One region of the Mycobacterium terrae genome, then DNA from elsewhere that is predicted to be linked to it. Evidence: riboswitches for the same ligand, from Rfam matches in the RefSeq annotation. Region 1 holds a riboswitch; the other holds the start of a gene.
What was found. A riboswitch is a leader RNA that binds a small molecule or an ion and turns the genes downstream of it on or off. The one in region 1 is predicted to bind cobalamin.
Positions count from the first base shown of each region.

Region 1 (3,403 bases):
GCTGTGAAGCACTCGCCATAGCCGGCTCGGGCTCAAGATCCATGTACTCATGGCCGCGCCCCAACATACCGGCCTTCGCCTTGCGCCGGCGCCGCCGCAGCGGTGCCGCCTGCTCCGCGGCCTCGGCCGCCGGAACGTCGGCACTGTCCGGTTTCGGCGCCAACTTCTTGCGGGCGCTGGTCCCCGAGGCCCGGCGCGCGCCCATGTCCAGGCCGCCGACCATGTACATGTAGGCCGGCATGGTCACCGATGGCGGGCCCGCCGGGGTCGGCGGCGAGGCGTCGGGCGGCGGGGCGGCGGCCGCAGCCGGGGCCGGGGCGGGTGCGGGCGCCGGAGCCGGAGCCGGAGCGGACGCCGGAGCCGGTGCGGGCGCCGGCGGCTGGGCCATCGCCAGCGCGGGTGAGGGCGGCGGGGCCGGGGGCGGTGGGACCGCGGCAGCCAGGTGGTGGGCCACCGCCCCGATCCCCAGGCCGCCGAGCACTCCCGCCGGGGCCAGGACGGTCGTGGCGGCCAGCGTCGGCAGCAGCGCCGGTATCAGCGCGGTCTGGGTGATCAGGTAGTTGAGCGCCTGAATGGTGTTGCCGATCGTCGCCCCGACGATCTCGACCATCGCCATCGGTATGACCAGGCCGAGGCCCTGGGGATTGAACAAGGCGGTGTACATGATCGCCAGCAGGTCGTCGACGATCACGATGCTGGTGAACGCGAAATACGACCCCGGGTCCAGCGGCACCGAGAAGATATAGGCGAGGTTGCCGGGGTTGAGGTAGCTCAGCGGGTTGCCGGTCCAGGCCAGCCACGATCCGGGCACCCCGGGTGGCGGCAGTGCCCCCGACCCGTTGAGCCCGGCGAACCACTCGGCCAGCGGGTCGGAGATGCCAGTGAAGCCGATCTGCTTGAAGAACTCGGTCAGCTGCGCATACAGCGGGTACTGACTGCTGTCGGGGTAGGGCGGATGCGGGACGAGTCCTTCGAGCCATTTCGCGAAGTCGATGAACCACTGCGGCGGCTGGGGCGGTGTCGCATCGGCGGTGCCGGGAGTCTTGAGCACGGTGGGCGCCCGCTCCGGCTGTGGGGCCGACGCGACCGCGGTGGCCGCGGTCGCCTGGTAGCCGGTCATCACGGTGGCGGCCTGCGCCCACATCCGGGCATAGTCGGCCTCATTGAGCGCGATCGGAATCGTGTTGACACCAAAGAAATTCGTGCCCACCAGTACCGCGTGAGTGACATGGTTGGCCACCAGTTCGGCCATCGTCGGCATCGCCGCCAGCGCGCTGGTGTAGCCGGCGGCCGCGGTCTGCTGCTGGGCGGCCGTCGCGGTCGCAGCAGCGCCGGCGCGCACCAACCACGCCAGGTACGGCGCGTTGGCGCCTACGAACGCCTCCGCGGACGGGCCCTGCCACGCCCCGGACTGCACCGCGCCCAGCAGGGCGGTCAGCTCATCGGCGGTGGCGTTGTACTCGGCGGCCAGCGCGACCCACGCCGCGGCCGAGGCCAGCAGCGGGCCGGCACCGGGACCTGCCGACAATAACGTTGAATGTACTTCTGGCGGAGACGCCATCCAGATAGGCGCGGTCACGTCGACCAGCTCTCTCGGGGTACACCGCCCCGGGTAGCAGGATGCGACGACGTGAGTGTCCTGACTCTCGGATCATCGCTCGCCTCGCCTTCCAACTCCGCAAAGAGCCGTGGCTGTTGAGGGTCGCTCCCCGATCACAGTGGCGGGACCGTGCCGGATTTACACCGGCTTCCTGCACCGTCGTTGCCTTACCGGCGCATTATCGCACGCGTCAAGGCATCTGCTCGCGCCGCGCCCGGGTCCAGGAGCCCGGCGTCATCGGCGCGGTGGTTCCGCCGCCGAACGCGTCCCCGGCCAACGCGGTGAGTCCGCTGGGCATGACCGGATCCTCCAGGTCCATGTATTCGTAGCCGCGGCCGATCATGTCGGTCTTCGCGCGCCGGCGCCGACGGGCCTTGGCCTGCTCTCCGGTTGTGTCCGCCGGCGCGGGAACCTCGGCGGCGTCGGGTTCGGGCGCCTTGCGGCGGCGCGCGCTGGTGCCCGCCGCCCGGCGGGCCTGCTGACCCAGGCCGGCGACCAGGTACATGGCGGACAGTGCGTCCCCCGGCGACAGCGGCGGGGCGGGCGGCGGCGGGGGTGCCCCGGGAGCAGCCGGCGCCGGGGCGGGAGCCGGTGCAGGTGCCGGAGCGGGCGCGGGGGCGGGAGCCGGGACCGGTGGGGTGGGCGCCACGGTCAGGCCGGCGAACGGCGGCGGCACCGGGGCCAGCGGAACCGGGACGGCGTGCAGGGCGGCCAGACCGGACAGCCCCGCCAGCCCGGCCAGCGGCGCCGCGGCCAGCGGCGCCAGGGCGGCGGTCAGCATCGGCAGCATCACCGGGATCAGCACGATGGCCTGCTCCAACAGCGTCTTGAGCAGGGCGATCACGTCGGTGATGATGGTGCCGATCGCCTCCACGGCGGTGAACAACAGCGTGGAGGCGATGGTGCCCGGGTTACCGGTGGCGAACGCCGCGGTGAGGTCTGCCGCGATGAACGCGAACGTCTGCGACAGGTAGGCGGCGAACGATCCGAAGTCCATCGGGTAGCCCAGCGCGAACGCGATGTTGTACGGGCTGAAGAAACTCAGCGGGTTGCCCAGCACGGGCAGCCAGGGGTCGAAGCCGGCGAAGATCGACTGAAAGTAGGGATTGGCCGCCAGCTCGTTGATCATCGGCTGCAGCACGTTGTTGTAGAAGTCGGTGTAGCCGCTGTTCTGCAGCCACTCCATGATGTCGTTCTGCCGATCCGGCGGCAGCTGCGGTTGGCTGGCATCGGCCGATTCCGCCTTGGCGATCTGCGGCGCCGCGGCCGTTTGCGGACTCGAGGCCACCGCCGACCCGGCGACGGCTTGATAAGTGGTCATCACGGTGGCGGCCTGGATCCACATCCGGCCGTAGTCGGCCTCGTTCAGCGCGATCGGGATGGTGTTGACGCCGAAGAAGTTGGTGCCCACCAGCACCACGTGGGTGGCGTGGTTGGCCGCCAACTCGGCCAGCGTCGGCATCGCCGCCAACGCGGTGCTGTACGCCGCGGCTGCGGTCTGCTGCTGCGCGGCCATCGTGGCACTGATGGCACCGGCCTGGACCAGCCAGGCCAGATACGGCGTGTTGGCCGCCACGTACGCCTCGGCGCTGGGTCCCTGCCACGCGCCGGCCTGCACCGCGCCCAGCAGCGCCGCCAGTTCGTCGGCGACCTCGGCGTACTCGGTGCTCAGCGAGCTCCACGCCGCCGCCGACGCCAACAGCGGGCCGGGGCCGGGCCCGGCCGACAGCAAGGTCGAATGAACTTCAGGAGGAGACGCGATCCAGATCGGCGCGGTCACGTTCGCCAGCTCTCTCGGGGTAC
Region 1 covers NZ_AP022564.1:901,903-905,305, reverse strand. The annotation lists gene G6N23_RS04365 (PPE family protein) at 1-1,579, opposite strand, end outside; cobalamin riboswitch at 1,613-1,796, opposite strand; gene G6N23_RS04360 (PPE domain-containing protein) at 1,791-3,380, opposite strand.

Region 2 (3,403 bases), 2.2 Mb from region 1:
GGCCTTGCGGATGTCGACCGTCTGCGGGAACGACCCGATGGTGGTGGTCGGCAGCGGCGGCAGATGCAACCGCTCCGCCTGGGCCGCCCGGCGGGCCTCGGCACTGCCCCGCTGCGCACCGGATGCGGCGATCGTGGCGATCCGGCCGCGGACGTCGGCGTTGTTCAGCCGCGAGTCGGACTTGCGCGAGGCGACCGCGGCGTTGGACGCGGCGATCTCATCGGCCACCGCTTCGCGGCCCTCACGCAGGGCGCGGGCCAGGGTGGCCACCTCGGCCACCTTCTCTGCACCGAACGCCAACCAGCTGCGCAACGCGTCGTCCAGGCCGGTCTCGGGCTCCAGCGAATAGGGCACGTGCAGTGTCGAGCAGGAGGTGGATACTGCGATAGCCGCCGCACTTCCGAGCAACGACGCCAGCTTGGCCAGCGCGGCCTGCAGGTCGGTGCGCCAGATGTTGCGCCCGTCGACGACACCGGCGACCAGGGTCTTGGAGGCCAGCTCCGGCACTGAGGCGATCTTGGTATTCGGGCCGTAGACCAGATCGACGCCGATGGCCTCCACCGGGGTGCGGGCCAGGGCCGGCAGCGCCGCGCCCGGGTCGCCGAAGTAGGTCGCCACGAAGATCGACGGCCGGTTGCTCAGCCCGCCGAGGCGGGTGTAGACCTGCTCGGCCAGCGCGGGCGCGTCGGCGGCGATGTCGGTCACCAGCACCGGTTCGTCGATCTGGACCCACTCGGCACCGGCCTCGGCCAGCGTGCCCAGCAGTTCGGCGTAGATGTCGGTCAACTCGTCGAGCCGGAAGATCGGAGCCGGTCCACCGTCGACGGCCTTGCTCAACAGTAGGAACGTGATCGGGCCGATGAGCACTGGGCGAGCGTTGACACCCTGCTGCTTGGCCTCGGCCAGCTCGGAGAGCACCTTGGCCGGGTTCAGCGTGAACGTGGTGTCCGGGCCGATCTCGGGAACGATGTAGTGGTAGTTGGTGTCGAACCACTTCGTCATCTCCAGTGGGGCGATGTCGGCGTTGCCCCGGGCCGCGGCGAAGTAGCGATCCAGTTCGTCGGTGACACCGGCCACCCGCTTTGGGAGCGCACCGAGCAGTACTGCGGTGTCCAGCATCTGGTCGTAGTAGGAGAACGTGTTCACCGGTATCGAGTCCAGACCGGCGTCGGCCAACTGCGCCCAGGTGTCGCGGCGCAGGCCGGCCGCGACATTCTGCAGCTGGTCTTGGTCGATCCGGCCGGCCCAGTAACTTTCGGTGGCGCGCTTGAGTTCGCGGCGCGGACCGATCCGTGGGGAACCGAGAACGGTGGCGGTAAAGGGTTGAGCGGTCACGATTTGATCCTTCAATCGGCGAGGGTGGGTCACCGCCGGCGGCCGCCCAGTCGATCCGGTCCCGTGCGTTCAACGCACTACAACCCTCAAAACCAGACGCCCATTCCGCGAGGCGATGATCCGCTGGGCGCGGCGCACCCAGCACAGCTGGCAGGTCTTCGGACTCGCAGGCACGCACCGGAAGGTGCTCCTAATGGCCGTCGCTTCCCAGTCACACACTCATGACCAGTGCCATTGACGGCGGTCGTTCCTGCATACCGCTGCGGGACAGTCCCGGATTCTCACCGGGTTCCCTCTCGCGCTCCGCGGAAAACTAGCCAAACCCGCGTCACGCTCGACGCCCACACCACCATGCGGCGGTATTGGCAAACCAGCTGCAGCACCAAGACTACCTGGTCAGGCGGTGTGAAGTGCTTCCGGGATGAGCGTCTGGCCGTCGTTGAAATCGATGGTGCGGCGAATCGTCGCGTCGTCGGTGAGGCAGGCCGCGATCACCTGTGCGACGTTGCCCCGCGACACCGTTCCCTTTCCGGCAGACTTCTCCGCCGCAGCGCCCGTCTCGATACGGCCGGTGGCCTGCTCCACGGTGAGCCGGCTCGGCCCCAGCACCGTCCAGTCCAGGTCGGTGGCCCGCAGGTAGGCGTCGGCGGCAGCCTTGGCCTGGGCGTAGGGAAAGAACGGGTCGCCTTCGGGCACACCGTGTCCGGGGCCGGCGCCGAAGTAGGAAACCATCACGAACCGGCGCACCCCGGCCTGGCGCGCGGCATCGATCACCCGGATCGCCGCATCGCGGTCCACCGCGTAGGTGCGCGCCGGGTTGCCGCCACCGGCGCCGGCGGAGAACACCACCGCGTCATGGCCGGCCACCAGTTCGGCCAGCGCGGCGGTGTCGAGTTGCTCGATGTCGGCAACCACCGGGATCGCCCCGGTCACCGCCACCTCTTCGCTGTGATCGGGGTTGCGGAATATCGATGTCACCTGGTCGCCGCGCTCGGCGAGAAGGGGACTGAGCAGCAGGGCGACCTGGCCGTGACCGCCGACGATCACTATGCGCGCCATGGATTCGACGCTACCCGCTGCCGGCCACCGAGGGTGATCGGCGCCGGCTGCGGGTCCCCTTGCGCCAGCAAGCCCGAGCAGCCCGGCGTCCAGGATGCGGTTCAGCGAGATCCTGCCCTCGGCGCGAGCCAGCGACCGGATGGCCGATATCAGGATCTGCGCCGTCAGACACGGCCCGCGCGAGGCGCGCCGCTACAACGTCGAGCCGACGTTCATCATGCGGGGCCTGCAGGATCTGCACCTGGAGTTCGATCCGGTCGGCTGACCAGGGGCCGCCGGAGACCCCGCCCGCGGGTGCCATCAGTGGGTTGGTTGACAATCGTCATCAAGGGACCCTCGTTGATGAAGGAGAGCAGCCATGGCCGAAGCAGTAATCGTAGAAGCGGTGCGTTCGCCGATCGGCAAGCGCAACGGCGGACTGTCCGGGGTGCACCCGGCCGAACTGTCCGCCCAGGTACTCAACGGGCTGGTCGGCCGCGCCGGGGTGGACCCGGCCCTGGTCGACGACGTGATCTGGGGCTGTGTCATGCAGGCCGGTGAGCAGGCCCTGGACATCGGCCGGACCGCGCTGCTGACCGCGGGCTGGCCCGAGTCGGTGCCCGGGGTGACGGTTGACCGCCAGTGCGGCTCCAGCCAGCAGTCGGTGCACTTCGCCGCCGCCGGTGTGGTCGCCGGGCACTACGACGTCGTGGTCGCCGGGGGCGTCGAGTCGATGTCGCGCACCCCGATGGGCGCGTCACTGGCCAACGGCGGACACCCCTACCCCGAGGCGTTCCGCGCCCGCTACACCCAGACCCCCAACCAGGGGACCGGCGCGGAGATGATGGCCGAGAAGTGGGGCCTGGACCGCACCGCGCTGGACGAGTTCGCCCTGGCATCGCATGAAAAGGCCGCCGCCGCCCAGGATTCCGGCGCGTTCACCGACGAGATCGTCGGGATCAAGGACGCCGAGGGCAACGTGATCAGCGCCGACGAGGGCATCCGCCGCGGCACCACCATCGAGAAGATG
Region 2 covers NZ_AP022564.1:3,129,275-3,132,677, reverse strand. The annotation lists gene metE (5-methyltetrahydropteroyltriglutamate--homocysteine S-methyltransferase) at 1-1,350, opposite strand, end outside; cobalamin riboswitch at 1,468-1,668, opposite strand; gene G6N23_RS14820 (SDR family oxidoreductase) at 1,732-2,394, opposite strand; gene G6N23_RS14815 (hypothetical protein) at 2,489-2,659, shown strand; gene G6N23_RS14810 (thiolase family protein) at 2,753-3,403, shown strand, end outside.
Region 2: it holds a riboswitch for cobalamin, as region 1 does, so the genes downstream of both, metE (5-methyltetrahydropteroyltriglutamate--homocysteine S-methyltransferase) here and G6N23_RS04365 (PPE family protein) in region 1, are expected to answer to the same signal.